2 regions of the Streptosporangium sp. NPDC023963 genome follow, and region 2 is predicted to be linked to the other one. Evidence: predicted binding sites of a transcription regulator. Region 2 holds the regulator's gene; the other holds the start of a gene.
What was found. Region 2 encodes LexA, which represses DNA repair genes until DNA is damaged. Its sites were predicted from a motif close to TCGAACANNTGTTCGA; they were not measured.
Positions count from the first base shown of each region.

Region 1: a site for LexA is predicted at 5,140-5,155, ahead of recA (recombinase RecA). Genes of this name have one in related genera too.

Region 1 is NZ_JBEZZK010000001.1:1,166,556-1,175,073, forward strand. It holds gene AB0F88_RS04970 (prolyl oligopeptidase family serine peptidase) at 1-836, shown strand, start outside; gene rny (ribonuclease Y) at 1,038-2,612, opposite strand; gene recX (recombination regulator RecX) at 2,938-3,876, opposite strand; gene recA (recombinase RecA) at 3,891-5,033, opposite strand; gene AB0F88_RS04990 (hypothetical protein) at 5,369-5,647, shown strand; gene AB0F88_RS04995 (DUF3046 domain-containing protein) at 5,960-6,154, opposite strand; gene AB0F88_RS05000 (VOC family protein) at 6,396-6,884, opposite strand; gene AB0F88_RS05005 (ATP-dependent helicase) at 7,190-8,518, shown strand, end outside.
Region 2 is NZ_JBEZZK010000003.1:602,689-611,206, reverse strand. It holds gene AB0F88_RS13945 (hypothetical protein) at 1-459, opposite strand, end outside; gene leuS (leucine--tRNA ligase) at 1,009-3,477, shown strand; gene lexA (transcriptional repressor LexA) at 3,705-4,415, opposite strand; gene AB0F88_RS13930 (LysM peptidoglycan-binding domain-containing protein) at 5,269-5,535, shown strand; gene nrdR (transcriptional regulator NrdR) at 5,961-6,422, shown strand; gene AB0F88_RS13920 (vitamin B12-dependent ribonucleotide reductase) at 6,507-8,518, shown strand, end outside.

The DNA.
Region 1 (8,518 bases), on a different contig from region 2:
TGACCGGGCGGCTGGAGGAGCTCCGCCGGGACGTCAACGAGCTGCCCGATCCCGGTTACCTGCCGCGCGCCAAGCCCGTGGAGTTCGAGAGCCGGTTCGGGCGCGAGGTGCACGCGTTCCTCTACCCCCCGTCCAACCCCGTGGCGCGCGGCGAGGGCCCCGCGCCGTATGTCGTGTTCGTGCACGGCGGGCCGACCGGGAACAGCGTCGGCGCGCTCGACCTGGAGAAGACGTTCCTCACCAGCAGGGGCATCGGCGTGCTCGACGTCAACTACGGCGGCTCCACCGGCTACGGCCGCGTCTACCGCGAGCGGCTGCGCGGCCAGTGGGGCGTGGTCGACGTCGAGGACGCGATCGCCGCGGCCGAGTGGCTGGCCGCGGAGGGGCTGGGCGACCCGGCGCGGATCGCGATCCGTGGCGGTAGCGCGGGCGGCTGGACGGTCATGGCGGCCTGCTGCGCGTCCGACGCGTTCGCCGGAGGCGTCTCCTACTACGGCGTGAGCGGGCTCGCCAACTTCAGCGCGACCACCCACGACTTCGAGTCGCGTTACGTCGAGTGGCTGATCGGCCCGGAGGACCCCGCCCTGTACGCCTCGCGCGAACCCGTCGGCCGGGTGGCGGGGGTGAGCTGCCCCATGCTGCTCCTCCAGGGCCTGTCCGACCCGGTGGTCCCCCCGGCGCAGTCACAGGCCTTCGCCGACGCTCTCGCCGAGCGCGGCGTTCCCTGCACCTACCTCACGTTCGAGGGGGAGGCCCACGGCTTCCGCCGCGCCGAGACCCGTAGCGCGGCCCTGGCCACCGAGCTCGCCTTCTACCAGCAGATCTTCCATTCCTGAGCGAGAGGCCGGGTGGACCGGCGGATCGCCGGACGGATCAGCGAACCGGGCGGATCGACGTGCTCCCCGGTTGAGCGGACTGGTCCGGTGGGTTGGTCCGGTGGGTTGGGCGGACCCGGCCGGTTGGGCGGGTCCGGCGCGCAGCGGGTCCGGCCGGTAGGACGGGTTCAGCGGGCAGCGGACCCGGCCGGTAGGACGGGTTCAGCGGGCGAACTCGGTGGCCCGCGATTCGCGGACGACCGTGATGCGGATCTGGCCGGGGTAGGTGAGCTCCTCCTCGACCTGCTTGGCGACGTCGCGGGCGATCACCTGGGCCTGGATGTCGTCGACCGCGTCGGGCTTCACCATGACCCTGATCTCCCGGCCCGCCTGCATGGCGAAGACCTTCTCCACGCCCTCGTAGGAGGTGGCGATCTCCTCAAGACGCTCCAGCCGCTTGACGTAGGCCTCCAGCGACTCGCGGCGGGCGCCGGGACGGCTGCCGCTGATCGCGTCGGCGGCCTGGGTGAGAACGGCCTCGACGGTCTTGACCTCGACCTCGTTGTGGTGGGCCTCGATGGCGTGGACGACGTCCTCGTGCTCGCCGTATCGTCTGGCGATCTCGGCGCCGATGAGCGCGTGGCTGCCCTCGACCTCGTGGGTGAGGGCCTTGCCGATGTCGTGCAGGAGCGTGCAGCGCTTGAGCAGCGTCGTGTCGAGCCGCAGCTCGGCCGCCATGATGCCGGCGATGTGGGCCGACTCGATGAGGTGGCCGAGCACGTTCTGGCCGTAGGAGGTGCGGTAACGGAGCTGGCCGAGGAGGGTGACGAGCTCGGGATGCATGTCGGTGATGCCGAGCTCCACCAGGGCGTCCTCGCCCGCGCGCACGCACAGCTCCTGGACCTCGGCCTTGCTGCGCTCGTGGGCCTCCTCGATGCGCTGCGGATGGATGCGGCCGTCGAGGACGAGCTTCTCCAGGGTGAGCCGCGCGGTCTCGCGGCGGACCGGGTCGAAGCACGACAGCAGCACGGCTTCCGGCGTGTCATCGATGATCAGATTGACGCCGGTGGTCGACTCGAAGGCCCGGATGTTGCGGCCCTCACGGCCGATGATGCGCCCCTTCATCTCGTCACCGGGCAGGTGCAGGACGCTCACCACGGACTCGGCGGTCTGCTCGGTGGCCACCCGCTGGACCGCCAGCGTGACGATTTTGGTGGCGCGCTTCTCGCCCTCCTTGCGGGCCTCCCCTTCGATCTCCCTGATGATCAGCGCGGCCTCGCGCTTCGCCTGGTTCTCGATCTCCCTGACCAGCTCGGCCCTGGCCTGGTCGCTGGTGAACCCAGACACCCGTTCCAGGATGGTCCTGCGCTCCTCGGCGACCCGTTCGAGATCCTCGCGACGGTCGGCCAGCTCGGTCTCCGTCTCGGCGAGCTTGCGGGCCCGGTCGGCCTGGCGCCTGGCCTCCTCGTCGAGACGCTGCTCGCGCTCCGCCAGCCGGTTCTCCCTGCGTTCGAGGTCGGACCGGAGCTCCTTGAGCTCGTACTTCAGGATCTTGCCCTCGGCCTCGGCCTCCTTGCGCATCTCGGCCGCAGCCTCGATCGCCGTCTCCGACTTGCGCAGCAGCTCTCCGGCGTCGTCCTTGGCCTTCGCCCGGATGTCGGCGGCCTCGCGCCTGGCCTCCTCCAGGTGGGCCTGGACCTCGGCCTCCTGCTCGGGCGTGGGGCCCTTCGCGGCCCCGGCTCCACCGACACGACGCAGCAACACGACCAGCACGGCTGTCATCACGGCGAGAGCCATAACCGCCACTGTCAACATGACGACCACGACCGGATCCATGCGCGCCTCACCTTCCTCGCGTCGCAAATATCAGGCACACGAGGGGTCACACGCACGGCACGGAAAGCCCGAGAGACGGCACCGTCGGGACAGAAGTGAACCCAGAGGGGATCACCCACCGGCTGTTCCCGCCGGTCCATCGTCCCGTCCTCATCCGCCAAGCCTGCTTGTCCGTATTACACCGCTATGACAATCCGCGCTGCGCGGAGTAACTCCTCACTGCCGTTGAGATTAAGCGTCAGAGAGGTAACGAGCAAGCAAAGACCCGCTGTCAAGCTGCTTTGGACTAGTCGAGTGGATAGCCCGGATCCTCCGCGAATGGCGACGTTTCCGCCCCTTCGTCCTCCAGCACTTCGCGGATCACGCGAAATGCCAGGCCGGGGCCGTACCCCTTGCGGGCGAGCATGCCGGCAAGCCTGCGGGTCCTGACCGCGGGCTCCAGACCCCGGGTCGAGGAGAGTTTGCGCCGCACAAGGCGACGGGCGGTCTCCGCCTCCTCCTCGGGGTCGAGCCGATCCACCGCTTCCTTCACGGTCTCCTCGTCCACCCCTCGGTGGCGGAGCTCCGAGGCGAGGGCCTTTCTGGCGAGACCCCGTCCGGAGTGACGCGAGCTCACCCATGCCGCGGCGAACGCCTCGTCGTCGATGAGCCCGACCTCGGAGAAGCGCTCCAGCACGGCGTCCGCCGCCTCCTGGGGCACCTCGCGCTTGCGCAGCGCCTCCGCGAGCTGGGCCCGGGTGCGCGGCGCCATGGTCAGCAGCCGCAGGCAGATGCCTCGCGCAACCGCCTGCGGATCGGATCCGGCCCCCCGGCTCGTCCGGGACCCCTCGGCCGGCCCGTCGGACCTGTCACGCCCACCGAAACCGTCACGTCCGCCGGACCTGCCGCGTCCGATGGGCCTGCCGGATCCGCCAGGCCCATCGGATCCGTCTCCATCGGATCCATCAGATCCGTCGAATCGGTCAGATCCGTCGAATCGGTCAGAAAGAAAGCCCGGGGTAGAGCTCCCGGACCGCCGCCCACGCCGTGAGGCACGCTTCTTCCGGCCTCGCGGCCCGTCACTCGCCGGGTCCGCGGCTTCCTCGCGAAAGCCTCCCTCCGAGGTGGACGGACCGTGGTCGTGCCCGCGCCTGCCCGATGAACCCGCCCGAGGTTCGTCGGGCCAGGCTCCCCAGTCTCTCGGCCCGGCCTCGCCGGCCGGACCGGAGTCAGGTCCCGTGGTCATCGATCAGCCCGGATTCAGGCGTCACCCGGCTTGGGGGCGGCGGCGGCCTTGGAACCACGACCGGACGCGGCGGGAGCCGAAGCGGCACCGGACGCGCGGCCGGACGCGGCGGCAGGGGCCGAGGCCACGGGGACGGGCGACGGGGCGGCCGGGCTGTCGACGCGCGGGCCGACGCCGAGCTTCTCCTTGATCTTCTTCTCGATCTCGTTCGCCATGTCCGGGTGGCTCTTGAGGAAGTTTCGCGCGTTCTCCTTACCCTGACCGAGCTGGTCACCCTCGTAGGTGTACCAGGCGCCGGACTTGCGGACGAAGCCGTGCTCGACGCCCATGTCGATCAGGCCACCCTCGCGGGAGATGCCGACGCCGTAGAGGATGTCGAAGTCGGCCACCCGGAAGGGCGGGGCCATCTTGTTCTTGACGACCTTCACCCGGGTGCGGTTGCCGACCGCCTCGGTGCCGTCCTTCAGCGTCTCGATGCGGCGGATGTCGAGGCGGACCGAGGCGTAGAACTTCAGCGCCTTTCCACCGGTCGTGGTCTCGGGCGAGCCGAACATGACGCCGATCTTCTCGCGGAGCTGGTTGATGAAGATCGCGGTGGTGCCGGTGTTGTTGAGCGCGCCGGCGACCTTGCGCAGCGCCTGGGACATCAGGCGGGCCTGGAGGCCGACGTGGCTGTCGCCCATCTCGCCCTCGATCTCGGCCTTGGGCACCAGGGCCGCGACCGAGTCGATGACCAGCAGGTCGACGGCGCCGGACCGGATCAGCATGTCGGCGATCTCCAGCGCCTGCTCACCGGTGTCGGGCTGGGAGACGAGCAGCGCGTCGGTGTCGACGCCCAGCTTCTGGGCGTACTCCGGGTCGAGCGCGTGCTCGGCGTCGATGAACGCGGCGATGCCGCCACCACGCTGGGCGTTGGCCACCGCGTGCAGGGCGACCGTGGTCTTGCCCGAGGACTCGGGACCGTAGACCTCGACGATGCGGCCGCGCGGGAAGCCGCCGATGCCGAGGGCCACGTCGAGCGCGATGGAGCCGGTGGGAACCACCTCGATGGGCGCCCGGGTCTCGTCGCCCAGGCGCATGATCGAGCCCTTGCCGAACTGCCGCTCGATCTGAGCGAGTGCGGTCTCAAGCGCCTTCTCGCGGTCGTTAGCTGCCATGGGAGCCCCCTGAAGGGTCGCGGGTTGGGTCGGTTGCCAGAAAGCTACGGGGTGCCGCCGACAATTTCGGAAGGGCACGCCAAGAGTGGTGGCTTGTTCAATATAGCCGAACGACTGTTCGATCGCCGCCCGTTGGCACCATACGTTGCGGGAGTCTCGAACCGCCGCGGAGTCCTCCCGCGCACGACCGGGCGCGGCCGGGCGGGCCGCCGGGCCACGGCTTCGGGAGATGCGGACCCCATCCGGGAGGAGACATTTCCAAGAATTGCCCAGGACCTGTTGTAACCGGGTTGACCTGGAGTGATCCTGAGGGGAAACGACCCGAGGTGCCCGACGTGCCCAACACGTTCACGCAGCAACGTCTAGCCCATCTCGATTCCCTCGCCGCCGAACTGCGACAACGGGGGCTGGCGAGCCGCACCCTCGGAGGCGCCGCCCCGGTGCTGTGGGTGTGGCATCCGGACAGCCGCCGGCAGACCATCGTCTTCGCCACCCCGGTCAGGGACGGCTGGCTGTTCCTGTGGGCACCGGACGGTGAGGAGAGCGCCGACGATCCCGCGCGGGCGGCCGACTCTGTGGAGAAGCTCCTCGCCCCGCTCACGGAACCGTCCTGACCGGCCCTTCCCGGCTCCCCGGCTCTCGGCCTCCGGCCCCTCGAAGGGCCCCTCGGGCCTTCCCCCGGCCCTTCTGATCTTTCACCGTGGGCCCAGGGCCTCCACGGGATCTCGGGCTTTCACGGGATCTCGGGCTTTCACGGGATCTCGGGCTTTCACGGGATCTCGGGCTTTCACGGGATCTCGGGCTTTCACGGGATCTTGGGCGCTCGGGTTTCCACCGTGGCCTGAGGCTCTCCGGCCCTTCACGCTTCCCGGACGCCCTCCACGCTCTCCGGCTCTCCGCTCACCGGGCCGCGCGCTCACCGGCTCTCAGCGGAGCCCGGGCGCGACGTCGGTCACCCCGCACACGGCGCGCCAGACCTCCTTGGCCCCGACCCCCTCGGCCAGCGCCTGGATCACGGTCCGGCCGCCGAGGTCGGCGATGACGTAGTCGCGGGCCCACGACTCGGCGTACTGGTCGCCGAAGTGTGACTTCATCCGCTTCCAGAAATCCGATAGACGCATGCCCCAAGTATGGATCCCCTCCGCCGTGCCGCGACCCACCCCGGCGAGCCGCCGGGCCGCGAGCCGCCCGCGTCCTGCGCTCCCGGCCTCCGCCGGACGGGGCGAGCCGGAGACGGAGCAGGCAAGACGGCGGCGGCGGGGGCGAGGGCGAGGGCGAGGGGAGCGTCGCAGGCGAGAACAGGGGGCGAGGACAGGGGGCGAGGGGGCGAGGGCGGGGCGGCCGGAGGCGGAAGAGGGGGCATCAGAGCACGCGGGAGCCGTACATCTCGCCGAGGGGGTCGGCGAGCAGTTCCAGGCGGGCCCCGTCGGGGTCGGCGAAGTAGATCGACGCGCCGCTCTCGACCTGGTGCGGAACGCCCGCCGCCTCCAGCTTGCCCCGCAGGCGCTCCCACGTGGAGGGATCGACGGAGATGGCGACGTGGTGGAGCCCGCCGAGGACCTCCTTGTAGGGGCCGAGGTCCAGGTCGGGGAAGTCGAAGAAGGCGAGCAGGTTGCCGTTGCCGATGTCGAAGAAGAAGTGGTTCGATCCCCGGTAGTCGCGGTTCTCGAAGATCTCCGTCAGCGGGAACTCCAGGAGGTCCTGGTAGAACGCGATCGTCGTCTCGACGTCGGAGGAGATCAGCGCGAAGTGGTGCAGCCCCCTCGCACTGCTCGGCGGGCGGTGCGCCCTGAGGTGCTCCGCCTTGATCCGCTCGCGTGTCGCCTCGATGGCCTGATGGTCGATGCTCACCGTTAGCTCACCACTCAATACGTCGTGTGTTCGTCAAAGCCATGTCCTCAACGGCAGGGAGCCAACCTATCCCGGACGTCACGTCATGGTGGCGAATGGTCACCGTCCCGGCGAACGCCGCGGATCCGGTCTCCCGCGGGGAGGCCGCGGCATCGGTGGGCCACGCGTCCGCAGGCGATGCGCGGACCGGCCGCTCCCGCCCGCCACCCGGTCGCAGGCCGGGCGGTGACGGGTTCTGTCGGTGGGGCCGTGCAGTATGGGCGGTGAGCCGGTCGGTCGTCCGGACCGGGAGCTAGGGGGCGGCGATGAGCGAGACGGCGAGCACGGGCGGGGCGCTCGACCACTTCACCCGGATGACCAGGGACTGGTTCACCGGGGCGTTCGCCGCGCCGACCGCCGCGCAGGAGGGGGCGTGGGCGGCGATCGCCCGGGGTGACAACACGCTGGTGGTCGCGCCCACCGGATCCGGCAAGACGCTGGCCGCGTTCCTGTGGTCGCTCGACCGGCTCGCCTCCTCCGCTCCCGGCTCCCCCCTGGACGCCGGATCCTCCGATACGGACCCGACGGCCGGTACGGGTGGCACAGGCGGCACCGGCGGCACAGGCGGCACCGGCGGCACAGGCGGTACGAGCACCCGGGGCGGGCGAGGGCGTTCGCGGGGGGACCGGGCGGACGGCGAGCCGGTGAGGCGTTGCCGGGTCCTGTACGTCTCGCCGCTCAAGGCCCTGGCGGTCGACGTCGAGCGCAACCTCCGGGCGCCGCTGGCCGGGCTGAGGCAGACCGCGCGGCGGCTCGGGCTCCCGGTGCCGGAGATCTCGGTGGCGATCCGGTCCGGGGACACCGCCCCCGAGGAGCGGCGGCGGTTCGCGACCCGGCCCTCCGACATCCTGATCACCACTCCCGAGTCGCTGTTCCTGCTGCTCACCAGCCAGGCCCGCGAGGCGTTGCGCGGTGTGGAGACGGTCATCGTCGACGAGGTGCACGCGGTGGCGGCCACCAAGCGCGGCGCGCACCTGGCCCTCAGCCTGGAGCGGCTCGACACCCTCCTGCCCCGGCCCGCCCAGCGGATCGGCCTGTCGGCGACCGTCCGGCCGGTGAGCGAGGTGGCCGCCTTCCTGGGCGGATCGCGCCCGGCGACCGTGGTCCAGCCGCCCTCCGACAAGGAGATCGAGGTCGAGGTGGTCGTCCCGATCGAGGACATGACCGAGCTCGACACGCCCCCCGCCCCGCCCGCCCCCGACGACGACCGCTGGCTGACCGAGACCCCGGCCAGGCGGTCGATCTGGCCGCACGTGGAGGAGCGGCTGTTCGAGCTGATCGGAGGCCACAGCTCCACGATCGTGTTCGCCAACTCCCGGCGCTTGGCCGAGAGGCTGTGCACCCGCCTCAACGAGCTGGCGTGGGAGCGGCGGGAGACCGGCGAGGAGCCGGCCGGGCAGGACGCGGAGGCGGGGGCGGAGCCGGTGCACTGGGCCGAGGGGTTCCCCGTCCCGCCGGCCTCCCTCTCCACCCCGGCGGAGACGATGGCGCAGGCCGGCGCGGCCAAGGGGGTCGTCCCGGAGATCGTGCGGGCCCACCACGGTTCGGTGTCGAAGGAGGAGCGCTCCCAGATCGAGGAGGCGCTCAAGTCCGGG
Region 2 (8,518 bases):
GGCGCCTGATCCCTGCGGGCCGGTCGCCTGTGCCCAGCCGTCGCCTTGCGTGCCCGATCCCTGGGGGCCGGATGCCTGTGCCCAGCCGTCGGCCTGGGGGGCGGACGCCTGCGCCCAGCCGTCGTTGCGCGGGCTGAAAGCCTCCGACCAGCTGTCGCTCCGGGGGTTCGACGCCTGTGCCCAGCCGTCGGCCTGCGGGCTGGTCGCCTGTGCCCAGCCGTCGGCCTGCGGGCTCTGCGTACGGCCGCCGGGGGAATCCGCTGGGGAAGGGGCGGGGCGCTGCCCCTCGCCGCGGGGCGGGGTCTGCCACGAGGAGTCGTTGCCGCCCTGCGGCTCGTCCTGCGGGCGGGGGAGCCGGGGGCCGGTACCGAGGGAGTCGTTCGCCCACGAGGGCGACGGCTCGGCTGCCTCCGGCCATGCCGGAGGCAGGTGGGACTGGCTGGACTGCTCCGAGGCCATGCTTTCCTTACCTCCCGCGCGGGTGCCCGAATTAGGCGTATTGGGCATGGTCTCACGTGAGACGGGGGGGCTCGCAGGGAAACCGGAGAACGCCCCCCTGAACTGGAGTCCGGTGGGGTCGGTCGGTGGATCCTGCATGGGCAGGCCGACCTCCATCGGATCCGGGCCCTGCCCCGGCTCTGCTGAATGTGCCACGGTTAAAAGAGTAAACGTGAGAGACATACGAGGTCACAACAGGCGCATAGCCATCGAGTCTCGTTGCCCCGCGAGTACGGAACCCCATTCTGCCGACCTGGCCGGATCCTGTCCCCCGCTTGCCGCGATCGGCCCTGTTTTCCCTGGCCATGAATACGCCTTGCGGGCTGCGATAGTCTTGCCTTATGCGTGCCGCGACCCTGCTTATCGGGCCGCATCGGCGTCCCCGTCCCTGAGCGCCCTGCCGATGCGGCTGCCCTCCGCGTGAGCGGGGGGTTTTTGCATTGGGCCGGACGGGTCAGACCATCCACGCAGACACACCCCGAGGAAACCGACGTGAGCGAGCGAGCCGACATGCAGAGCGACGAGCAGCACTATGACCCGCAGGCCCTGCAGGTCAAGTGGCAGCGCAGGTGGGAGGAACTGGACCCCTTCCGGGCCTCCGACGACCCCGCCGACCCGCGCGAGCGGCGCTACATGCTCGACATGTTCTCCTATCCCTCGGGCGACCTGCACATGGGGCACGCCGAGGTGTTCGCCCTGGGCGACGTCATCTCCCGCTACTGGGTCCAGCGCGGCTACAACGTGCTGCACCCCGTCGGCTGGGACTCCTTCGGCCTGCCCGCCGAGAACGCCGCGATCAAGCACAACGCGCACCCGGCGGAGTGGACCTACGCCAACATCGAGACCCAGGCCAACTCCTACCGGCGCTACGGGATCTCCTTCGACTGGTCGCGCCGCCTGCACACCAGCGACACCTCGTACTACAAGTGGACCCAGTGGCTGTTCAACCGCTTCTTCGAGCGTGGCCTGGCCTACCGCAAGGGCGGCCTGGTCAACTGGTGCCCGAACGACCAGACCGTGCTGGCCAACGAGCAGGTCAAGGACGGCAAGTGTGAGCGCTGCGGCGCCGAGGTCGTCCGCCGCGAGCTGACCCAGTGGTATTTCAAGATCACTGATTACGCCGACCGGCTGCTGGACGACATGGCCCTGCTGGAGGGCGGCTGGTCCGAGCGGGTGCTGACCATGCAGCGCAACTGGATCGGCCGGTCCGAGGGCGCCGACGTCAACTTCGTGATCGAGGGCCGCGACGAGCCGGTCACCGTCTACACCACCCGTCCCGACACCCTGTACGGCGCCACCTTCTTCGTGGTCGCCCCGGACGCGCCGCTGGCCGAGGAGATCGTCACCGACGACCGGCGCGAGGCGTTCGAGGCCTACCGGGTCGAGGTCTCCAAGCTGTCCGACATCGACCGGCTGTCCACCGAGAAGGAGAAGACCGGCGTCTTCCTGGGCCGGTACGCGATCAACCCGGTCAACGGCGAGCGCATGCCGGTCTGGGCGGCCGACTACGTGCTGTCCGACTACGGCCACGGCGCCATCATGGCCGTGCCCGCGCACGACCAGCGCGACCTGGACTTCGCCCGCGCCTTCGACCTGCCGGTACGGGTGGTCGTGCACACCGGCCTGGCCGATCCGGGCGAGACCGGCGTCGCCACCTCCGGTGACGGCGCGATGGTCAACTCCGGCCCGCTGGACGGCCTGGCCAAGACCGAGGCGATCCGGAAGATCATCGAGGTGCTGAGCGAGCGGGGCACCGGACGGTTCACGGTCAACTTCCGGCTGCGCGACTGGCTGCTGTCGCGCCAGCGCTTCTGGGGCTGCCCGATCCCGATCATCCACTGCGCCGACTGCGGCGAGGTCCCCGTCCCCGACGACCAGCTGCCCGTCACCCTGCCCGACATGCGCGGCGAGGCCCTGGCGCCCAAGGGCGTCTCCCCGCTGGCCTCGGCCGAGGACTGGGTGAACGTCTCCTGTCCCAAGTGCGGCGGCCCGGCCAAGCGCGACACCGACACGATGGACACCTTCGTCGACTCCTCGTGGTACTTCCTGCGCTACGTCGACCCGGCGTACGAGGACGGCCCGTTCGACGTCGAGCGCGTCCGCAGGTGGGGTCCGATCGACCAGTACATCGGCGGCGTCGAGCACGCCGTGCTGCACCTGCTGTACGCCAGGTTCTTCACCAAGGTCCTGCACGACATGGGGATGATCGACTTTGTCGAGCCCTTCACCCGCCTGCTGAACCAGGGGCAGGTCATCAACCAGGGCAAGGCGATGTCCAAGTCGCTGGGCAACGGCGTCGACCTGGGCCGGCAGATCGACGCCTACGGTGTCGACGCGGTCAGGCTGACCGTCGTCTTCGCCGGACCGCCCGAGGAGGACATCGACTGGGCCGACGTCTCCCCGGCGGCGTCGCAGAAGTTCCTGGCCCGCGCGTTCCGGGTGATGGCCGAGGCCGGCGCGGCCTCGGCACCCGGGGTGGATGTCACCGCCGGAGACCTGAACCTGCGCAAGGTCGTCCACCACACCATCGACGAGGTCACCAGGCTGGTCGACTCCCACCGCTTCAACGTCGCGGTGGCCCGCATGATGGAGCTGACGAGCGCGGCCCGCAAGGCCATCGACTCCGGGCCCGGCGCCGCCGACCCGGCGGTCAGGGAGGCCGCCGAGACCCTGGCGGTCATGCTGTCCCTGGTCGCGCCGTACGCGGCGGAGGAGGGCTGGGAGCGGCTGGGACACTCCGCCTCGGTAGCCACCGCGGGCTGGCCGGTCGCCGACCCGGCGCTGCTGGTCCAGGAGTCGGTCACCTGTGTCGTCCAGGTCGCGGGCAAGGTGCGAGACCGGCTGGAGGTCTCCCCGGAGATCTCCGAGGCGGACCTGGAGGCGCTGGCCCTGGAGTCGGAGAAGGTCCGGTCCTTCCTGTCCGGGGCGCCGCGAAAGGTGATCGTCCGCGCGCCCAAGCTGGTCAACATCGTCCCGTAGGCGGCGGGGAAGCCCTGAAAACGCCGGATGGGTGGTGTCCCGATGTCGGGACACCACCCATCCGGCGTGTCGCGCGTCCTGCGGCGCGTGGTGTGGAACTCGCGTCGGAACGGCGTGTTTCGAACCTCGCTCAGCGGGTGCGGAGAAGAGCCCAGCGAGGAGAGGAGCTCGGCGGGCTCAGCGGGCGCGGAGCAAGAACGGTCCGGAGCTCGCCCGGAACGCTCGTGTCAGAGCTTGCGGAGGACCGCGACGACCTTGCCGAGCACGGTGGCCTCGTCACCCGGGATCGGGTCGTAGTTGGGGTTGTGCGGGACCAGCCAGACATGGCCGTCTCTACGCTTGAAGGTCTTGACCGTGGCCTCGCCGTCGATCATCGCCGCGACCACGTCGCCGTTGTCGGCGACCGGCTGCTGGCGTACGACCACCCAGTCACCGTTGGCGATGGCGGCCTCGATCATCGAGTCACCGGTCACCTGGAGGAGGAAGAGGGTGCCCTCGCCGACAAGCTGCTTGGGCAGGGCGAAGACGTCCTCGATGCTCTCCTCGGCGAGGATGGGACCACCGGCGGCGATCCGGCCGACCAGGGGAACGTAGGCGGCGGTCGGGCGGCTGACCGGGGCCTCGTCCTCGCCGGAGTCGGGATCCACCCACAGCACGGGCTCGCCGGGAAGGCGGACCTCCAGGGCGCGGGGGCGGTGCGGATCACGCCGCAGGTAGCCCTTGCGCTGCAACGCCGTCAGCTGGTGCGACACGCTGGAGGTGCTGGTGAGCTGCACCGCCTCACCGATCTCCCGCATGGACGGCGGGTAGCCGCGCTGCTGCACGGAATCGCGGATCACCTCAAGGATCTTCCGCTGCCTAGGGGTGAGGCCAAGGGAGTCACGCCTTCGCACCGCCAGGTCGCTGGCGGCCGAACCGTTCTCGTTGTGCTGGCTCATACGAACTCCTCGCCTCCCGGTCTGTATTTAACGCGTCGCGCACAGCGACCATACCTCGGCTGAAGATCATATTCAAACAATTGTTCGAATGTCCTCGAAATCGGCGACGCCGTGGTGTACAACATCGTACGGGAGTTCGATCGACATCGTGTTCGATTCGCCGATCTTTCTTCGACATGTGTTCGGCCAGGTCGAGGGGATGGGGGTCACCATGAAACCGACCACGACGACACCGCGATCCAGGACCGCGTCGGCATCCCGGGCGGCGCGGCGATCACCGGAGGCGCCGCGCCTGCGGCTCGTGCCGCCCCCGCGACCGGAGCCGGAGCCGGGGTCGGGGTCGGGGTCGGGGTCGGAGTCCGCGCGGAGGTCCGAGGCGGGGCCCGGGCCGGGATCCGTATGGGGGCCGGTGCTGCCGGGATCACCGCCGGGACCGCGTACCGGCCGTGGGTCGGGGCAGTGGTCCGGGCAGGGGGCAGAGCAGAGGGCCGAGCGGGTGTCCGGGCGCGAATCCGGGCAGGCGGCCGGTCGCGAGCCGGGACGGAGGTCCGGGCAGGGGGCTGGGCGGAGGTCCGGGCAGGGGTCCGAGCGGCTGGCCGGGCGCGAATCCGGGCAGGGGCCCGGTCGCGAGCCCGGGCGGCCGTCCGGGCGTGAGCGGAGACGACGACCCGGCCGCGAGCCGGGGTGGAGGCCCGGCCGCGAGCCGGAGCGGGGACTCGAGGGAGGGTCCGGGCCGGGAAGGGCGCCGGGCCCGGCGGCGGCGTCCGCGGCGCGGGCCCGCCGTCCCGGGGTCGCCCGTCCGGCGCCCGTCCGGCGGCCACTCCGGCTCACCAGGCGTGGAAGGATCGTGGCGGTGGCGGTGCTCGCGCTCCTCACCCTGGGGGCGCTCTGGATCGGCGGGCGCATCGACATGGCCTCGGCGGGCGGGCGGCCGGACCTCGAGGACCTTCCCCGGATCACGGTGCACGCGGGCGACACGCTGTGGGAGATCGCGGACGCGTTGACGGAGGAGGCCGACACCGGCTCGACGGTCCGTCGTGTCATGGACCTCAACGGGCTGTCCGGCTCCTCGGTCCGGCCGGGGACCCGGCTCTACCTCCCCGAGGGCCTCGTCCGCTGAGGCCCGGGAGGGCCTGTCCCCTGAGGCGGGGGAGGAGCGGCGGCGTACGCGGGGGAGGGGTCCGGGAGGGCGGTGGCGGGCCGGGAGAGGATGTGCGGGGTGTCCTCGCCTGACAGGTCGCCCGGGGCGCGTGTGAGGGAAGGGATGCCCGGGACGGGAGGGGTCTCGCCCGCATGGCGACACGCCGCGATGTGACGGCTGATCAGCGACTTCGTCCGGCAAGGTCGTTTCAACTTGCGTTCATGGTCGCGCACTTCTACGGTTGGACCACAACATCTAGTGGCTGCATCGCAACCCTTCACCACAGATTGTGTTTCCATTACCGCACCTCGACTATTCGAAGGTGTGTGCGCGAGCGTCTGTGCGTGCGCGTGGTGGGTAGGTGAAATGGGTCGGCCGCTTCGGTAGTCAGGGAGGCGACACACGTGCATTGTCCGTTCTGTCGCCATCTGGACACGCGAGTCATCGACAGCCGGGCCACCGAGGACGGTGGGGCCATCCGCCGCAGGCGCACGTGCTCCGAATGCGGGCGCAGGTTCACCACGCAGGAGACCGTCCTGCTCATGGTGAGCAAGCGCAGCGGTGTGACGGAACCGTTCTTCAGGGACAAGGTGATCGCCGGAGTCCGGCGGGCGTGCCAGGGACGGTCAGTCAGCGAGGACTCCCTGGCGCAGCTGGGCCAGCGGGTCGAGGAGAGCATCCGGGCCACCGGGTGTGCCGAGATCGCGGCCCACGAGGTCGGGCTGGCCATCCTGGGCCCGCTCCGCGAGCTGGACGAGGTGGCGTACCTGCGGTTCGCCTCCGTCTACCGGGGGTTCGAGACCCTGGCCGACTTCGAGGCGGAGATCGAGCGGCTCCGGGCGGAGCGCTCCACCGAGCAGGACTGATGCAGACCCCGGGCGCCGGGGGTGAGGCGGCGCGTTGGTGTGGTCCGATTCGAGGGTTCTACGGAGCCCCAGGAGGGGGAAGTCATGACGGAGACTGTCGGCGCGGTGACACGTGGGGGCAAGAGGCCGCGCAAGGGCCTGAAGATGAAGCGCATCTTCACCACGCCAGGCGTGCATCCCTATGACGAGCTGACCTGGGAGCGCCGTGACGTCGTCATGACCAACTGGCGCGACGGCTCGATCAACTTCGAGCAGCGCGGCGTCGAGTTCCCCCAGTCGTGGTCGGTCAACGCCGCCAACATCGTGACCACCAAGTACTTCCGCGGCGCGGTCGGCACCCCGCAGCGGGAGTGGAGCCTCAAGCAGCTGGTCGACCGGGTGGTGGGCGTCTACACCCGCACGGCGGTCGAGCACGGCTACTTCGCCACCGACGAGGACGCCGAGATCTTCGACCACGAGCTCAAGCACGCCCTGGTCAACCAGGTCTTCAGCTTCAACTCGCCCGTCTGGTTCAACGTCGGCACCGCGTCGCCGCAGCAGGTCAGCGCCTGCTTCATCCTGGCCGTCGACGACCAGATGGAGTCGATCCTCGACTGGTACAAGGAAGAGGGCGTGATCTTCAAGGGAGGATCGGGCTCCGGCGTCAACCTCTCCCGGATCCGTTCCTCCAAGGAGCTGCTCTCCAGCGGCGGCACCGCCAGCGGCCCGGTCTCCTTCATGCGCGGCGCCGACGCCTCCGCGGGCACCATCAAGTCCGGGGGCGCCACCCGCCGCGCCGCCAAGATGGTCGTCCTCGACGTCGACCACCCCGACATCGAGGAGTTCGTCGAGACCAAGGCGCGCGAGGAGGACAAGATCCGCGCCCTCCGCGACGCCGGGTTCGACATGGACCTGGGCGGCAAGGACATCGTCTCCGTCCAGTACCAGAACGCCAACAACTCCGTGCGCGTCTCCGACGAGTTCATGCGCGCGGTGGAGAACGGCGAGGAGTTCGGCCTGCGCGCCCGCCTCACCGGCGAGGTCATCGAGAAGATCGACGCCAGAGAGCTGTTCCGCAAGATGGGCAAGGCCGCATGGGAGTGCGCCGACCCCGGCCTCCAGTACGACGACACGATCAACGACTGGCACACCAGCCCGGAGACGGGCCGCATCACCGCCAGCAACCCCTGCTCGGAGTACCTGCACCTGGACAACTCCTCGTGCAACCTGGCGAGCATCAACCTGCTGAAGTTCCTGAAGGACGACGACACCTTCGACATCGCGAACTTCGTGAAGATCACCGAGCTGGTCATCACCGCGATGGACGTCTCCATCACCTTCGCCGACTTCCCGACCGAGAAGATCGACGAGACCACCCGCGCCTACCGCCAGCTGGGCATCGGCTACGCCAACCTCGGCGCGCTGCTCATGGCCACCGGCCACGCCTACGACTCCGACGGCGGCCGGGCGGTCGCCGGGGCCATCACCTCGCTGATGACCGGCGTCTCCTACCGCCGCAGCGCGGAGCTGGCCGCGGTCGTGGGCCCGTACGACGGCTACGCCCGCAACGCCGACGCGCACAAGCGGGTCATGCGCAAGCACAACGACGCGAACGACGCCCTGCGCACGTTCGACGAGATCGACGGGGCCATCCACCGCGAGGCCTCCAGGCAGTGGAACGAGTGCCTGCGGCTCGGCGACAGGAACGGCTACCGCAACGCCCAGGCCTCGCTCCTCGCCCCGACCGGCACCATCGGCCTGATGATGGACTGCGACACCACCGGCATCGAGCCCGACCTCGCCCTGGTCAAGTTCAAGAAGCTCGTGGGCGGCGGCTCCATGCAGATCGTCAACCAGACGATCCCCCGCGCGCTGCGGCGGCTGGGCTACCAGGAGGAGCAGGTCGAGGCGATCGTCGAGTTCATCGCCGAGCACGGCCACGTCGTCGACGCCCCCGGCCTGCGGCGCGAGCACTACGAGGTGTTCGACTGCGCCATGGGTGAGCGCGCGATCGCCCCGATGGGCCACGTCCGCATGATGGCCGCGGCCCAGCCGTTCCTGTCCGGAGCCATCTCCAAGACGGTCAACCTTCCCGAGTCCGCGACGATCGAGGACAT